3 regions of the Vibrio sp. 378 genome follow, and region 1 is predicted to be linked to each of the others. Evidence: predicted binding sites of a transcription regulator. Region 1 holds the regulator's gene; each other region holds the start of a gene.

Evidence for each region. Region 1 encodes PurR, which represses purine synthesis genes. Its sites were predicted from a motif close to TNANGNAAACGTTTNCNTNA; they were not measured.
Region 2: glyA (serine hydroxymethyltransferase) is a predicted target of PurR. The motif match lies at 2,873-2,892, and genes of this name have one in related genera.
Region 3: pckA (phosphoenolpyruvate carboxykinase (ATP)) is a predicted target of PurR. The motif match lies at 2,329-2,348, and genes of this name have one in related genera.

What each region holds. Positions count from the first base shown of each region.
Region 1 is NZ_JAWOUO010000004.1:93,227-99,170, forward strand. It holds gene glgA (glycogen synthase GlgA) at 1-139, shown strand, start outside; gene R7Q48_RS09195 (alpha/beta fold hydrolase) at 249-1,052, shown strand; gene R7Q48_RS09200 (DUF2007 domain-containing protein) at 1,084-1,404, opposite strand; gene R7Q48_RS09205 (TVP38/TMEM64 family protein) at 1,425-2,111, opposite strand; gene R7Q48_RS09210 (TfoX/Sxy family DNA transformation protein) at 2,226-2,816, opposite strand; cyclic di-GMP riboswitch class I at 2,933-3,022, opposite strand; gene purR (HTH-type transcriptional repressor PurR) at 3,310-4,314, opposite strand; gene torD (molecular chaperone TorD) at 4,782-5,429, opposite strand; gene torR (two-component system response regulator TorR) at 5,696-5,944, shown strand, end outside.
Region 2 is NZ_JAWOUO010000005.1:239,250-245,193, forward strand. It holds gene lipB (lipoyl(octanoyl) transferase LipB) at 1-142, shown strand, start outside; gene lipA (lipoyl synthase) at 139-1,104, shown strand; gene glyA (serine hydroxymethyltransferase) at 1,566-2,816, opposite strand; gene R7Q48_RS11695 (YitT family protein) at 3,164-3,766, shown strand; gene R7Q48_RS11700 (transcriptional regulator) at 3,857-5,377, shown strand; gene R7Q48_RS11705 (hypothetical protein) at 5,509-5,944, shown strand, end outside.
Region 3 is NZ_JAWOUO010000012.1:100,816-106,759, forward strand. It holds gene R7Q48_RS19255 (AsmA family protein) at 1-337, opposite strand, end outside; gene pckA (phosphoenolpyruvate carboxykinase (ATP)) at 528-2,156, opposite strand; gene hslO (Hsp33 family molecular chaperone HslO) at 2,493-3,368, opposite strand; gene hslR (ribosome-associated heat shock protein Hsp15) at 3,400-3,786, opposite strand; gene gspC (type II secretion system protein GspC) at 4,040-4,966, shown strand; gene gspD (type II secretion system secretin GspD) at 5,003-5,944, shown strand, end outside.

The sequences.
Region 1 (5,944 bases):
GATGCTAAGGGCACTGTTGCTCTACGCTCAAAACGAGCCTGAAGTGAATAAAGTACAGTTGCACGCGATGCAACAAGACTTTTGTTGGCAAAAGGCCGCAGAATCTTATTTGCAGCTTTACCACTCAGCGTTAGTTTGACTTAAAATTGTAACGAAAGGCACCGAATGAGGTGCCTTTATTATCTTGAGTAAGGGGAGTGTGGTAGGATGGCTTTTTACTCAATAGCACGATCTTTTTGATACTCAATATGACCCAGCCGCTACTTTTTCATAAAACCTATTTGCACCCTACTAGTAATGAGTGGGTTGTATTTGTGCACGGTGCTGGTGGTAGCTCTTCTATCTGGTTCAAGCAAATTAAAGCTTACAAGCAACACTTTAACTTATTGCTGATCGATTTAAGAGGTCATGGAAAGTCAAATCAGTTACTTAAAGAGCTCATTGCTAGCCGTTATACCTTTACGGAAGTTACCCAAGATATTTTGAAAGTATTGGACCATTTAAAGATCCAATCCGCTCACTTTGTCGGTATGTCGCTTGGTACTATTATTGTTCGAAACCTTGCTGAATTGTCATCAGAGCGCGTACGTTCGATGGTGCTCGGCGGTGCTGTCACAAGGCTTAACACTCGTTCTCAGATATTGGTGAAATTAGGTAATTTTTGTAAGCATATCCTACCGTACATGTGGCTCTACAAACTGTTCGCTTATATTGTTATGCCTCAAAGAAGCCAACGAGAATCTCGCCACCTTTTTATTCGCGAAGCCAAGAAGCTTTGCCAAAAAGAATTTAAACGTTGGTTTATTCTTGCCGCTGATGTAAATCCGTTAATGAAATATTTTAAAGATCGAGAGTTACCCATTCCGACTCTTTACTTAATGGGCGACAGGGATTACATGTTTATTAAACCTGTCAAAGAAATGGTTGCAGCACATAAGCTCAGCATTCTACGAGAAATCCCGAATTGTGGTCATGTATGCAATGTAGAGCGTCCAGAAGACTTCAATCAACACTCCATCGAGTTTATTAAACAGCAAGCTGTATGTGCTTAAAACTGAGTGCATCCACTGAATAGGAGAGCCGCTATAGCTCTCCTAGTTGATATCCACATTGCCAACATGCACCAAATTGCCCTTCGTTTATTTCATGACATTTTGGGCATTGCCAATCTTGATACTCATGCCTATCGGATTGTTTTCGATATGCTTTTACTATTTCTTCAGCTTTCATCTTTTGTGCAGTGTCAAAAAGCCACACATAAGGATCGGTATCATCACCAAACGGCAGTTCTCCTTTTAAGCCGAAAATACCTTCTCCACGAACTTCACAGTAAATTTGTTCCACTTTAAGCAGCTCACATACAATGTGTGCTTCTGCTGGGTTTTTAGCGATAAATATTTTCATCAAAATACCCACTTCACCAATTACGAGTTTTGCTGACTTGGTGTCGGCCTTACTTTATTCATAACCCATTTAGTGATGATTGGAAATAGTCCCAATAGCGCAAAAGACGCTAATACTGCGGGTGAAACAATGCCCGATAGGCTTTCAATTGTTGCTAATTGAGTACCTGCATTCAGATATACGGCTGTGCCTGGCAGCATACCTATTTGGCTAGTGAGATAAAATCGACCTACAGACATCGGTGTTAAGCCCATCAGTAAGTTGATTAGAAAGAAAGGGAATACAGGGATTAGGCGCAAGGAAAATAGATAAAAAGCTCCGTCTTTTTCGACACCTTGATTAATTGCGTTGAGTTTATTTCCGAATTTGTTTTGTACCCAGTCACGCAATAAGTATCGGCTGCTCAAGAAGGCCAGTGTTGCCCCCATAGTGCTAGCGAAAGAAACCAGTAGCAAGCTTGTCCAAAAACCAAATAAGGCTGCACCAAGTAAGGTGACTACTGCCGCTCCTGGGATAGAAAAAGCGGTAATTGCAATGTAGGTAAAAAAGTAAATCGCAGCCGAGAATACAAAATTCTGATCGAGGTATGTAGTTAGTGCTTCTTGTTGGGCTTTTGCATTCTCTAAGGTTAAATACTGGCCAAAGTTAATACCTAAAAAGACGATAGCCGCTAGTAGGATGAGACCTAATATCAGTTTCTTATTCATAATTTTGATTCCAATTTGGGATATATGTAATAAGACAGTAGGAAAACCGAAAAAATTTCACAAAAAAACCGCAGATTAGACTGCGGTTTTACAAGATAGTTTTTAGGTCGACTTTTATTGGAGGCCGTTCATCAACTCATCTCGGCGAGCTTGAGGTACCACACTCCAATGAGTGCCGTTGATAGCACCTTCTAGTGCCCATAGCAACTCAATGTTGACGGTTGCAGAGTGCGTATCTCTTATCGCTTTATAGGCGTTAAGCGCACCTTCCTCTTCAAGCTTCTCTACGGATTCGATGCCGGCTTTTTTTAGCATGCGCTCGGTAGCCAGTCGTAAGTTAGGCAAATCTTTCAAACGGTTAGGCTTTGTACTTGCTTGCTGTTCTTTCTCAAGCTTTGCCTTTTTCAATGATTGATTCGCTACTTCGATTAAGCGTTCGCTTGATTCCCATAAATCGCTGGAAATAGCGTAGTACTTTGTAACGACTGGGAAGCCACGTTTTTTATAAACGTAAGGCTTTAGCCCTTGTTTCTCGAAGTCAGATGAAGTTTTTTGGTCTGCTCTGATATGAAGCTGATTGTTTACCACTAGTGCAAACATTGTTTCATCAGCGAATAGTCCGAAGCCACCAAACATTGAGCGCGACTTGATATTACCAAGTGCCTCAAATAGCTTCATAGAGTCTTTGAGTATCGGTTTATCCATGTTTTGTTATCTCGGTGTAATTAATATTACGCCACCAAAAGTCAGGTCCGAGAGAGTAGCAAACATGCGTAAAAACAATGTCATTACAGAGTAAAGTCATTGCTTACACACTTGCCATCGGTAACCCCGCTACCTTCCATATCGTAATATGGTTCAGGCCGGAGGCTTTGCGTCCCACTCTTTCGAATGGTTTGCCCTGTGCGTGACACAATGAGCATACTTCTTATATTGAATTAACATCACGGTTTAGCGTTAAAAGTGTGATTTCGGTTCAATAAAAATGATAGATTGAATGCTCTATTTTGCATATGGAAAGGTGCAAATTGGCCTTTGAAAAGGAGTTCTTAATATATATTACATTTATATAAAACAGGGAGTTAACGTTAGTCAATTGTTATTAGAGTGGTGTGAAGTATTAGAGAATGCTTAATTTTTCCAAAAAAATAAGCGCCCCTGTAGAGCGCTTATTTAACACGGTTAAATACAGTGAAATTTAGTTCATTTTTTTCACAGTATTTCGAATTACAAGCTCAGGTTGCATTTCGAAAATTCGTTTTTCGTGTTCTTTATCTTTGATACGCTCAAGTAGAATTTCGAATGCATTTTTACCAACACGACGTTTAGGTTGGTGGATAGTCGTTAGCGGTGGAGAGAAGTATTCCGCAAGCTCGATGTTGTCGTAGCCGATCACTGAAATATCTTCAGGAATTTTGATCCCGTTTTGTTGCAAGCGGCTCATTAGGCCTAGAGCCATTGTGTCGTTAAAACAGAATACCGCCGTCGGGCGCTTGTCCATTGCGGTAATTTTATCTGCAACTAATACGGCCGTATCACATTCAAAGTTACCTTCAAGGATCCAGTCTTCATTTACAGCTAGGTTCGCTTCGCTCATTGCGCGACGGAAACCTGCAATGCGCTCTTGGCAAGCAAGCTTTTCAAAATGACCGCTTAGACAAGCGATATCCGTATGACCATTGTCAATCAGATGTTTGGTTGCAATGTAGCCACCTTCTTCTGAGTTATCCATGATCTTGTCTGCTTGTGAGCTCTCTGGGCCCCAATCCATGACCACTTTAGGAATGTCCGCATGACGGTCAAGCATCTCTTTTAGTTCTTCGGTTAAGTCAGAACACATCACTAGGATGCCATCAACGCGCTTTTCAGCCAGCATACGAATGTAATCGCGTTGTTTTTCGTAAATCCCGCCTGTGTTACATAAAATCAGAGTATAGCCTTGGCGGTAACAGTAGCTCTCAACGCCATCAATCACTTCTGAGAAAAATAGGTTAGTTGATTGAGTTACTAACATGCCAATCGTACGAGTTGAGTTGCATTTTAGGCTGCGTGCAACGGCACTTGGCGCGTAATTCAGCTCGTCAACGGCTTTCATTACTTTTTCTTGCGTTGCTTCTGCAACGAAACGCGTTTTATTGATAACGTGCGAAACTGTCGTAGTGGAAACGCCGGCTAAGCGAGCAACGTCTTTTATCGTGGCCATAAATGGTGTCCTGTATCGAGCTACTGAAATATGTCGTATTGGATGTACCTGATGCTCTAATGGTTTCACACCTAGCAATCTAAAATTGGCGCTAAGTGTCTCGGCAGCGGTTGATCCAAGTGCGACAAAAGGGTGCGTAGCAGCATCGGTCGATGAATTTTATCTTTTTCTATCTGATGAGAAATTGCCATCAACCTGTTAAGAAAACACAAAAACCGCTATATTTCAGCGGTTTACATATAAATCATATTTAATCGTTTGCGCTCACATTTTAGCCCTATGTGGACTGACTAGCAATGTTTTCAGCAAGAGATTTGTGTATTTGAAGTCACATTTTGACTGCTAAATAACCAAGCGTCTTTGCGCTAAGTTAAGGCAAACGAATATTATACCCAAGTTACTTACAATCGGTCACTTTCAGGCACACAGGAAGCCCGATAGGCAGGCTCCCTAAAAATAGGCGGCAATTATTCACCAAGAAGGTAGGCGCTGTCTAGTTTACAAAATGCAACTAATAGTTTCGCGACACTTGAGTAAAATCCAAATTCATCGAATTTTTTACATTTGTCTGAAAACTGAGGTAACCAAGACATCAATTGTTGCTGGATAAAGTCGTTTTGTTTAACGAAGGCTTCTTCCATGTGTTTTTCTTGTTCAAGCTCGTTTGAGCGGATAATCATGTTCCCGAGAAAGTCGAGCTCAACGGCTAAGTGATCCGCAGGTTCCTTTAGGTTTTCGTCTACTTGAACGCCAAATTCAGCCATCAACTTTTCCATTTCCTCAGCTGGCTTGTCATTCAGTAAACCTGATTCACCAATGTACATGGATGCGTAAGGAAGAGCGCCGTATTTTTCTGTCTTCAAAAACAGTTCACAAAAGTCAGCTGCAAGCTCTAGTTGTGCATCTTCACGATCTTGTAACCGATTCAATGCATCAACTAGGCTATCAACGGCTGGTTTTAGCGACTCATTTTCACCTAAACCTGCGAGAAAACTGCGAATTTCAACACTGTGATAGGCTTCCAATTCTTTCTCTGTTAGTTCTTTTGCGAACAAGCTCGAAAACCACCAGTAAATTTCAGCGCGTTTTTCATTAAAAGCTTTCACTTCTTGCATTTTGGGCTCCTGAATGATGCTTCAAGTCATGCATCACAAAGTCAATTAGGGATATCCCCTAAGTGTAATCAATTAAAATGAATAGCAGTAACTATAATTGTTATGTTTTATGGTCAAAAATGACCGCTTATTAATAGCAATGGGCAAGCTTGTTTTGAATCAATAAAAACGCTAAATCTTGCGTTTTAATGTATCTATGACTAGAAATGTTACTAGTTATGAATAGAATACGTCTTGGATAATAAGAAGACAGAAAAGTGGTGTAAATGAGCTATCACGTATTAGTCGTAGAAGATGATGTTGTAACTCGTAGTAAGCTTGCGGGATATTTCCAAAATGAGGGCTACCAAGTCAGCGAAGCAGAGAGTGGCGCAGAAATGCGTGAAGTTTTGCAAGCGGGCGATGTAGACCTGATCATGCTGGATATTAACCTGCCTGGTGAAGACGGCCTGATGCTTACTCGTGAGTTACGTAGCCAATCGGATATTGGTATCATATTAGTAACAGGACGCACG
Region 2 (5,944 bases), on a different contig from region 1:
AATGGTTCAGGTCAGCCAATTTGGCGGCCCAGACAATGTAGAAGCCGTAGAAAAACAATTAATAGAAGAACTCGTTACTTTGCTCGATTATGAGCAAGTAGAATTCAGCACAGAAGCACCTTCTCAAGGTAATAAAGCATGAGCAAACCAATCCAGATGGAAAAAGGCGTTAAATATCGTGACGCCGATAAAATGGCATTGATTCCCGTAAAGAACATGCCTACAGAGCAGAAAGAAGTGCTACGTAAGCCTGATTGGATGAAGATCAAGCTACCAGCCGACAGCCAACGAATTCAAGACATCAAAGCGGCGATGCGTAAGAATAAACTTCACTCCGTATGTGAAGAAGCATCTTGCCCGAACCTAGCGGAATGTTTTAACCACGGTACAGCAACCTTCATGATCTTAGGTGCTATTTGTACTCGTCGTTGTCCTTTCTGTGACGTTGCTCATGGCCGCCCATTACCACCGGAAGCAGAAGAGCCTCAAAAACTGGCGAAAACCATTGCCGATATGAAGCTGAAATACGTAGTAATCACTTCTGTTGACCGTGACGATCTGCGTGACGGCGGTGCACAACACTTTGCCGATTGTAACCGCGAGATCCGTGCGTTAAACCCGCATATTAAGATTGAAACACTGGTTCCTGACTTCCGTGGTCGCATGGATGTAGCGCTTGATCTAATGAAAGACAATCCGCCAGATGTCTTCAACCACAACTTAGAAACCGCGCCACGTCTTTACCGTAAAGCTCGCCCAGGTGCGAACTACAAATGGTCACTTGAGCTCCTTAAGAAGTTCAAAGAGCAGCATCCAGATGTACCGACCAAGTCTGGTTTGATGATGGGCCTTGGTGAAACCAAAGAAGAAATCATCGAAGTACTGAAAGATCTACGCGCACACGGCGTAACGATGCTGACTCTAGGCCAGTATTTAGCGCCAAGCCGTCACCACTTGCCAGTAGAACGTTACGTTCCACCATCAGAGTTTGACGAGCTAAAAGAAGTTGCACTAGAACTTGGCTTCACGCATGCAGCGTGTGGTCCATTTGTGCGCTCTTCTTACCATGCCGATATGCAAGCTCAAGGTATCGAGATTAAATAAGCTCTCGCTTGTTTTGAAAAGCTTGTTTTGAAGAGAAAAGGTTGGCTCAGTGCCAACCTTTTTTGTATCTGGCAAATGATGATAAAAAGCCATTCTACCACCGTCATTCTGAACAGCGAGGTACGAACGTGATTCAGAATCTGTTTTCAGAATACTGAGGATTTTTAGGGAAACTCTGAGTAAAAGAGTGTGCCTCAACAAGATTCCTGATCTCGCCTCGGCTCGTCGGAATGACGTGGTTTGGGTATATTGAAAAGGGACAGTGTTGGTAGCCATCCCCTTATCACACTCTCTCGCTATATCTCATTCCAAACGCCAGACAAACAAAAAGGCCCTCAAATGAGGACCTTTAGTATATCAATGTTCAAAATAGACGAGTCGAGTTCTAGGAGAACACACGGAGTTTGCGCGAGCAAATGAGTATGTTCGACACCGAAGTCGACTCATTCTATGAAGAACAGTTAGGCATAAACCGGTAGACGCTTACAAATTTCTAGCACTTTCTGTTTTGTCGCTTCGATAACTTCTTCGTTGCCGATGTTATCTAGAACGTCACACATCCAGTTTGCTAGCTCTTTTGCATCTTCTTCAGTGAAGCCACGGCGAGTGATCGCTGGCGTACCTACACGAATACCAGACGTTACGAATGGGCTGCGTGGGTCATTTGGTACTGAGTTCTTGTTTACAGTGATGTTTGCTGCACCTAGTGCCGCGTCTGCGTCTTTACCAGTGATATCTTTGTCGATTAGGTCAACAAGGAACAAGTGGTTTTCTGTACCGTTAGATACGATTTTGTAGCCACGCTCTTGGAACTGACCAACCATTGCTTTTGCGTTTTTCACTACGCGAGCTTGATAAGCTTTGAACTCTGGCTCCATCGCTTCTTTGAACGCTACTGCTTTACCAGCGATAACGTGCATTAGAGGGCCACCTTGACCACCAGGGAACACTGCTGAGTTCAATTTCTTGTACATATCTTCGCCAGCATTTGACAAGATAAGACCACCGCGAGGACCTGCTAGTGTTTTGTGCGTCGTTGTTGTTACCACGTGAGCATGCGGTACTGGTGTTGGGTATTCACCGGCAGCGATAAGACCAGCTACGTGCGCCATATCAACAAATAAGTAAGCACCTGCTTTGTCAGCGATTTCACGCATGCGTTTCCAATCAACGATTTGCGAGTAAGCAGAGAAACCACCGATGATCATCTTAGGTTTGTGTTCAAGTGCTAGCTGTTCCATCTCGTCGTAGTTGATTTGACCAGCTTCATCGATACCGTAAGGGATAACGTTGTAGTGCTTACCAGAGAAGTTTACTGGTGAACCGTGAGTTAGGTGACCACCGTGCGCTAGGCTCATGCCTAAAACTGTATCGCCAGGGTTAAGAAGCGCCATGTAAACTGCGCTGTTTGCTTGAGAACCTGAGTGAGGCTGTACGTTAGCGTACTCACAACCAAATAGTTGGCATGCACGCTCAATTGCTAGTGCTTCAGCTTTATCTACGTACTCACAACCGCCGTAGTAACGCTTACCTGGGTAGCCTTCAGCGTATTTGTTCGTTAGCTGAGAACCTTGCGCTTCCATTACACGTGGGCTTGTGTAGTTTTCAGAAGCGATAAGTTCAATGTGTTCTTCCTGGCGAAGAGTTTCTTCCTGGATAGCTGCGAACAGTTCCGCATCGTAATCTGCGATGTTCATATCACGCTTAAGCATCTGTATCTCCTGACTCAGATTAGTACTGAAAGTTGCAAAAAAACTGTTGAATGACCCGACGCAAACGTTTTCGTCACCCTAATGGCGCGCATTCTACATAATTTGATTTAGGTCATAAAGAGAAATTTACAATTTTTCTCATGCAGTTTTTTCATGATGACAAGCAATGTTTATCATGCCAGCATTGCAATCGCATAACGACAATCTATTGCCTGTCAAATTTGTGCTTTACACCCTGTAAAACAGCAATTACATAGGTTTACCGTAAATTTTACCCTCTAGCTACCGAAAAGATCATCTTTTTACTACTATGCACGCCTTATTTATCACTAATGACTGCAACATTGATGGAAAAACACTCATTAAAAGAAGACTGGATAGCGATTCTCACGGGTACCTTTTTAGTAGCTCAAGGCGTTTTCTTTCTCCAATCCGCGAACCTTCTAACGGGAGGCACGACTGGATTGGCTCTGCTTATTAGCCAATTTACACCTTTTACCTTTGGTGTGCTGTACTTTTTAGCAAACAGTCCTTTTTACTTACTAGCATGGAAACGCTTCGGCCGTCATTTCGCCATTAATAGTGCCATTTCTGGCGCGTTGGTTTCTATCTTTGCCGATCATCTTTATTTGCTAATCTCGCTCGAATCGGTAAATGAAGTTTATTGCGCCGTCGCAGGCGGGCTTTTAATGGGGCTCGGTATGCTGATCCTATTCAGACATCGCTCCAGCTTAGGTGGCTTTAACGTGCTGTGTTTGTTTATCCAAGACAAATTTGGCATTTCAGTTGGCAAAAGCCAAATGGCAATCGATGCATGTATCCTGTTTGCTTCATTCTTCTTTGTCACACCAGAAGTGATTGGCCTTTCAATTTTGGGGGCGTTTGCACTCAATGTCGTGTTAGCGATGAACCACAAACCGCACCGCTATTCCGTGACCTACGGTTCATAAATTTTTGATAATGATTGAAGCGCGATTTATAAGATTTCGCGCTCCAATCGCTATATAATACTTCGCGATTTCCAAATAGATCGGTACGGTATGCGCGACTTTCTGCAACAAGCTAAACAGACTCACAGTTGTATTGCGATTGGAGAGCTGATCTATAACCCGAAGACACAGAGCCTTCATCAAGATGCTATCGCGATTGATCTTGAACCTCGCACCGTTGAATTATTAGAACTGCTGTTAACAAGCGTTGGCCACCCACTCTCTGCTGACACCATTATTGAAACCATTTGGCAGAGCAAGTTCATCTCTAAGAATGTGCTCACGAACCGCATTAGCACCTTACGTGCACTGCTACAGCAGTACTTACCCGAATACGATGCCGCTAAGCTTTTAGTCACTTACCCCCGCAAAGGCTACTTTCTTAACCCTGCCAATATTCGTTTAGTGCCACCAGCGAAAAACCATCGGCGCGTTATCTCAACCCAGGTGGCGAGTAATAAGAACTTCAAGCTGATTTTCGCTTACAGCTTATGTGCCATACTTGCGGTATGTAGCATGACGCTCGCAAGCTTGTTATGGCAACGCCAAGAAATCTCAACACAACAAACGCGTCATCAACTACTGATTCCCAAAGTCGAGCTACTACTCAACCGTGTCGATTCAATCGGCTCTCAGGCGCGAAAATACCGCATACTGGTCAAAGCCATCTTGCTGCAACAACAGGTCGAATATCCATACACCGACATCGCCAACCAAGATGCTCCCAGTTACTTTCTTGATCCTATCGGTCATACGCCATATTTCCCTGGCGCACGAAACATGCAGACCAGCGACTACGAGCTCAATATCGAGTTAAAAGACGGCACAAAACAGGGCATCTTGAAAGCGCAGATGAACCTTATTTATCCTGCGACGGGCAAGTTGGCGTTTCGCAATGAGTACACACTGCGTTTATCTGACTTACAATCGGATATTTTCCAAATGCATTCGGATGTCGCGCAATACTTCAATCTGCCTGCACCTTCGGCAAGTTCGTGGCAGCTTTCGAATATTCACAAAAAAATGTTATTCGAGAATGCCTTTTCTAGCCAACCTCTCAGACAATCTGATGAGTTTGCGGCTATAACAACGGCAAGACATCTCGCCTTATACGAGCACGAACATCAAAAGCTGGAAGCGTATTTAACTCAAGTACAATCGTCGTTTGATGTTTTGCCAGATGAGCTGAGCCTCTGGTTAGGTCTATTGCATTTCAAATTAGGTAACTTAGACAGGGCAAAAGCTCTGTTAACGACACCAGATGGCGACTCACGTATCCAAAACGCACTGATTTATACCTTTGTGTCTCACATTGCTTATAAGCAGAACAAACTTGAACAGTTCCGTCTCAACTACATGGAATCACTGGTGGCGCTGCTGCGCGTTTTACCTTCCGAAACCTTGTTTGAGCGTCTTTCTCAATCTGAATCAAAAGAGACTTGCCTCCAACCGTGGAAAACGTTGCATGTTAGTGTGACCGATCAAGAAATCATAAGCCGATGGAAAGCGCTCATTAACGAGTATTGCACTAACGTAGCCAACGAAATAACCCCAAATAAAACAAAGACCTAAATATAAAATTAAGCTTTCATTAACCCCTGTTATCTTTTGTTTTTTGCCCTTTTTCTCTCACTGAACTTAGCATGCTCGCATTCAAGCAACGGCCCAACATGAAGCGGCCTTATCAATCAGGAATGTAAACCATGCTAAACAAAATGACGCTTATCGCAGCAGCAACTCTGGCTCTTTACGGCTGTGGCGGAGGTTCGTCTTCTGGCAGTGCGAATCCAAACAAAGTGCCTCAAGAAAGTTTCGACGTCTCGATTCACAACTCAATCTTCGCTCCCACGCCAAGCACACAGCTAAACTACGCATTTAGCTTGGATGGCCAACCAGAAGGCGACATGAAACTGAGCTTCCAAGCGATGGATCGCGAGCAAATATTGGCAGCATTGGCACAAATCCCAAACAGCGAGGCAATGGTCCAGTTGGTTAATGACTTGGTGAACTACGGCGCCGAACAGTTCTACTATTCAGACGAGCAGTACAACGACGACGAAGAGAGCAATACGCTTTACTTTGTAGGATCAGATGGTGCACTCCATGAAATCACTGACGCTTATTTCATTGGTCATCAGT
Region 3 (5,944 bases), on a different contig from region 1:
AAGGTGGGAGCTTTGGTGCGCCATACTGCAAGCTCATACCATCAATCAATAAACTATCAACGATCCATTTACCATCGCGATAAACATCGGGATTCATCCATAAATCGACTTGCTCGATGTAAGACGCATCGTCTCCGCTGGTGTTCACGCGTTGTAAAGTTAGGTGATAGGGAAAGCCATAACGCACGCTTCCGGCCCGGAAGGGAAGAGAAAAGGTGTTTGACAGCAAGCGCCAGGTTGCGTCCGCGTAAGATGTTGTTAGCAGCGCAATCGTAGCGGCTGGAATGGCAACTAAGATAACCAGTAACAGAAGTAGAACTCGACGCGCTGTTTTCATCTTTGCTAGAACCTACGTGTGTTATGAAATAAAACTAGATAGGCTTTAGCTTGTATCAATATTCTGTGGTATTCAATAAAAAGCCCCTCAAAAGAGGGGCTTGAAGCAATTTTTGTAACTTGGCCTACGTAAAGGTGATAAGTTAATGCCAACTTTTCACTGCGTTTACGCGACGTCGCTGTTACTCGATTTAATCAATCTGAGGACCAGCCGCAACCAGGGATTTACCTTCAGCGTTGTCTGTGTATTTATCAAAGTTATTGATAAAGCGCTCTGCTAAATCTTTCGCTTTGCTTTCCCACTGAAGTGGGTCAACGTACGTGTCGCGAGGGTCTAGAATGCTAGGATCCACACCTGGTAGTGACGTTGGTACTTCAAGGTTGAAGATTGGAATGTGCTTAGTTGGTGCTTCTTCAATCGAACCATCAAGAATGGCATCAATAATTCCGCGTGTATCTTGAATAGAGATACGTTTGCCAGTGCCGTTCCAACCAGTATTCACTAGGTAAGCCTCAGCGCCCGCTGCTTCCATGCGTTTTACCAGTACTTCCGCGTATTTTGTTGGGTGGAGCGTTAGGAACGCCGCGCCGAAACAAGCAGAGAAAGTTGGTGTTGGCTCAGTAATACCGCGCTCTGTTCCCGCTAGTTTGGCGGTAAAGCCAGACAGGAAGTGGTACTTAGTTTGCTCAGGTGTCAATTTAGATACTGGAGGCAGTACGCCAAATGCATCGGCTGATAGGAAGATCACTTTATTCGCGTGACCGCCTTTTGATACTGGCTTAACGATATTATCGATATGGTAGATAGGGTAAGAAACACGTGTGTTTTCTGTTTTCGAACCATCATCAAAGTCGATAGAGCCATCGCCACGTACTGTTACGTTTTCTAGCAGTGCATCACGACGAATTGCATTGTAGATGTCCGGCTCCGCTTCTTTCGAAAGTTTGATGGTTTTTGCGTAACAACCACCTTCGAAGTTGAAGACACCGTCATCATCCCAGCCGTGCTCATCATCACCAATTAGCGCACGTTTAGGATCAGTCGACAGGGTCGTTTTACCCGTACCAGATAGACCGAAGAATACCGCTACATCGCCATCTTTGCCCATGTTAGCGCTACAGTGCATTGATGCGATGTCTTTTAGTGGAAGGAAGTAGTTCATCATCGCGAACATACCTTTCTTCATTTCACCGCCGTACCAAGTACCGCCGATAAGTTGCATGCGCTCAGTTAGGTTAAATACGGTGAAGTTTTCTGAGTTCAGGCCTTGCTCTTCCCATTTTGGATTAGTGCATTTTGCGCCATTCATTACCACGAAGTCTGGTTCAAATGTCGCTAACTCTTCTTCTGTCGGGCGAATAAACATGTTTTTAACGAAGTGCGCTTGCCATGCGACTTCTGTGATAACACGAATGCTCAAACGTGTATCTGGGTTTGCACCACAGTAACCGTCAACAACAAACAAGCGTTTGTTAGAAAGCTGGTTTGTGACCAGTTCTTTTAGCTCGTCCCACACTTCAGGAGTGATTGGCTTGTTATCATTTTTCACTTGATCAGACGTCCACCACATATGTTCTTCTGTCGTAGCGTCTTTGACGATGTATTTATCTTTTGGTGAGCGACCAGTAAAGATGCCAGTGTCAACGGCAACCGCACCTAGTTCAGTAACCACGCCGCGCTCATAACCGGTTAGGTCTTCACGCGTTTCTTCCTCAAACAACATTTCGTAGCTTGGGTTGCGAATAACCTCTTTTACGTTATGCAGTCCGTGCTTGGTTAGATCAAGTGTTGCAGCCTTAGTATGTTCCATAACGGTCATAGGTGCTCCTTATAAGGATTTTGTAGGGATTTTGTAAGAATGTTTTAATTTTAATCTGCTCACCATGCTAGCAACGGGGCGGGGAGAAAACAGGGAGATAGCTCAAAATTTACCCATGATTTCAATAAGGTTTTAGGTAACCCGTCACATATTGGTGGGAATAGTCTATCGTGCACGCAATCCTTTGCGCTAGGGCAAAATCATTATTAATTGTTTAAAATTAAGCAGTTGTTTTATTACGCTTGAGGCTAGTTATTACGAGGGGTTGATCACAAAAAGGCCAGCATTAAGCTGGCCTTTTGTAGGGTAAATTACGTGCTTGATAAGCTATGTAAATTAATGCAGGGTTTTCTTGTCCGTAGAAGCTTGTGCATACAGTTCAGTGACTTCAGATTCGTCGAACGTATAAGTTGTGCCACAGTAATCACAATGTAAAGAAACTGATCCAACTTCTGCCAAAATGTCATAAATTTCAGATTTCTCAACGGTGATGATTGCGGCACCGCTACGCTCACGAGAACAGCCACAATGAAACTCGACAGGTTGCGGCTCGTACAGACGAACTTTGTCTTGGTTATATAGTCGATACAATAACTCGTTCGCTTCTAAACCAAACAATTCTTCATCTTTTACTGTATCAGTGAGCTGCTCTAGATGTTCGAAATCATCTGGAGAGCCAGTGCCGTCAGGGATCACTTGAATCAACATACCTGCTGCGTGTGCTTTGCCCTCATGCTCACCAGTGCGGATCCATAGGCGCGTTTTTAACTGCTCTGAGTTTGCAAAGTAGCCTTCTAGCACTTCTGCTAAAGTGTCACCTTCTAATCCAACGACACCTTGGTAACGCTCGCCGTTTTTCGGTTCGATAGTGATCACAAGGTAGCCCTTACCCATTAGATCGTGAATGTTTGCGTCATCGGCAATATCGCCTTCCCAGCGAGCTACGCCACGGACACGTTGGTTATGGTCACCGTTGATAACGGCAAGAGACACAGGACCATCGCCTTGTAGCTGGATGGTGATCGAACCTTCGAACTTAAGAGTGGCAGTTAAAAGAGTAGTTGAAACGAGTAGCTCACCCAGCAGTTTCTCTATTGCTGCCGGATATTCCTTGCTGGAGATAACACGTTGGTACGCTTCATCCAATTGTACCAACTCGCCACGTACTGAAAGATCTTCGAATAGGTAGCGGTTTAAAACATTATTTGCCATGGAGTGCTTTCCTCGTTGGTAATTCCGGCTTTTATTGGTGTTTGAACTTAATGATGTCTCGGCGCTGCTTTTTATCTGGGCGGCGTTCCGGACTTGGGTTGTGGGCATTAAGCTTACGTTGAGTCGCGTGTTCCTCACGTTTCGCTATACTTTCATTAGTTTCGCGATATAAGGTTTGTGCGATGGGAGCGCCTCGGCGTTGATCTGAGATTTGTTCGATGATCACGATTTTTTCTTCGTTGCCTTGACGAAGTCTTACTTCAGCGCCCACTTCAACGATTTTACTCGGCTTGCTTCGTTGGCCATTATAGTGGACTTTACCGCCATCGACCATGTTACGCGCGATGGAGCGGGTTTTGTAAAATCTTGCGGCCCATAGCCATTTATCTAGCCTAACGGCTTCATTTAGGGAACTCATAGAACACTACGCTATCTAATCACTGCCCGAATACGGCAATGAGTGATGGATTATTCACCTACAGATGGAGTCAAGGCGTATTTTTTTCAAGGGAGTTGGCAAAAACTGCATAAGAAAAAGGTATGAAAGACAACTTGTGATATAGTTCACTGCTCTTTGTTGAGTAATAATTTTATTGCAAATTTAGCAATTTAAAGTCGATAGCTATCGTTATAGCTTAAATGACGGACGTTAGAATAAAGGAATCCATTCAGTGAAACGTTTAGAGCTAAGTGCAGGATTATCAAGCAGACCGCTACTGGCTCAGATCAAGTCCAATCATTATACCATTCAAGCCAAACTTAGCTTGTTGCTTACCTGTCTGTTTATTGCGATAACCGGATGGATACTTGGCAAAATTGTGTGGTTAGCCATACCTCAATCGTCGGAAGTGCCGCAATGGCGTCCATCGGCGAGTGGCGTTGTCGCGAGCAATAAAGGCGACGCGATAGATTTTAATGCCCTTCAGAATGCCAACCTATTCGGTAAATACACTGAGCAAAAAGCGGCAGTTGTAGAACAGCCCATTGTTAAAGACGCCCCTAAGACGCGCCTTAACCTCACGCTAGTCGGTGCGGTTGCCAGCAGTGATGCCAATACCAGCCTTGCTGTTATTGCTAACCGAGGTAAGCAAGCTACGTACGGTTTGGGTGAAGAAATCGAAGGGACACGTGCGACGCTAAAAGCGGTATTGGTGGATCGCGTCATCATTGATAACCAAGGTCGAGACGAGACCTTAATGATGCAAGGTATAGAATATAAGAAGCTATCTGAATCGCCGCAGGTAGCTAGGGCGCAAGCTCAGCGAGCAGAAGCAGCGACGTCTGACGTTGGAGAGAAATTAGAGCAAATCCGCGAGGAAATTGCGAAAGATCCACAAAGCGTTTTTAAATACATCACCATTTCACCCGTCAAAAAAGACGGAGACATTGTTGGTTATCGAGTATCACCTGGTCGTGATGCCGCATTATTTAATGATGTAGGGCTACAACCCGGTGATATTGCGGTTCAACTGAACGGGATCGATTTAAGTGATCCGTCTTCTTCAGTACAACTGATGCAAGTGATGAGCGATCCGCAAGAATTAAATTTAACTGTTGAGCGAGACGGCCAACAGTACGATATCTATATCCAATTGTAAGACTTAGGCAACCGGCGTAAGTTCAGGGAGACATACGTGAAACATTGGTTCAGCAAAAGTGCTTGGCTACTAGCAGGAAGTTTACTCTGCGTACCAGGTGCAATGGCAAACGAATTTAGTGCGAGCTTTAAAGGCACTGATATTCAAGAATTCATCAACATAGTGGGTCGTAACCTCGAAAAGACCATCATTGTTGATCCTTCAGTACGCGGTAAGATCGATGTCCGCAGCTATGACGTACTTAACGAAGAGCAATATTACAGCTTTTTCCTTAATGTCCTTGAAGTATACGGTTACGCAGTCGTAGAGATGGACAATGGGGTACTTAAGGTTATCAAAGCAAAAGACTCAAAAACCTCAGCAATCCCTGTGTTAGGTGATGGCAGCGCGCAAGGCGATAGTGTTATCACTCGAGTTGTCGCGGTGCGTAATGTGTCGGTCCGTGAGTTGTCTCCTCTACTTCGTCAGCTGATTGATAACGCCGGTGCCGGTAACGTGGTTCATTATGATCCAGCGAATATTATCTTGATTACTGGTCGTGCGGCAGTAGTGAATCGCTTAGCAGAGATCATCAAGCGTGTTGACCAAGCCGGCGATAAAGAAATTGAATTGGTGGAGCTGCGTAATGCATCTGCTGCTGAAATGGTACGCATTGTCGAAGCACTGAATAAAAGTGCGAATCAGAAAAGCACGCCAGAGTTCCTTGAACCTAAAATTGTGGCCGATGAACGTACTAACGCGATTTTAATTTCTGGTGATCCAAAAGTAAGAGCCCGCTTGAAACGTTTGATTCGTCAACTTGATGTTGAAATGGCGACAAAAGGTAACAACCGAGTTGTGTACCTGAAAAATGCGAAAGCTGAAGACTTGGTGGATGTATTGAAAGGTGTTTCCGATAACCTGCAAGCTGAAAAGCAAGCCGGTCAGAAAACATCAGGCGCATCGCGTGGTGAGGTCGTCATTGCTGCTCACGCTGCA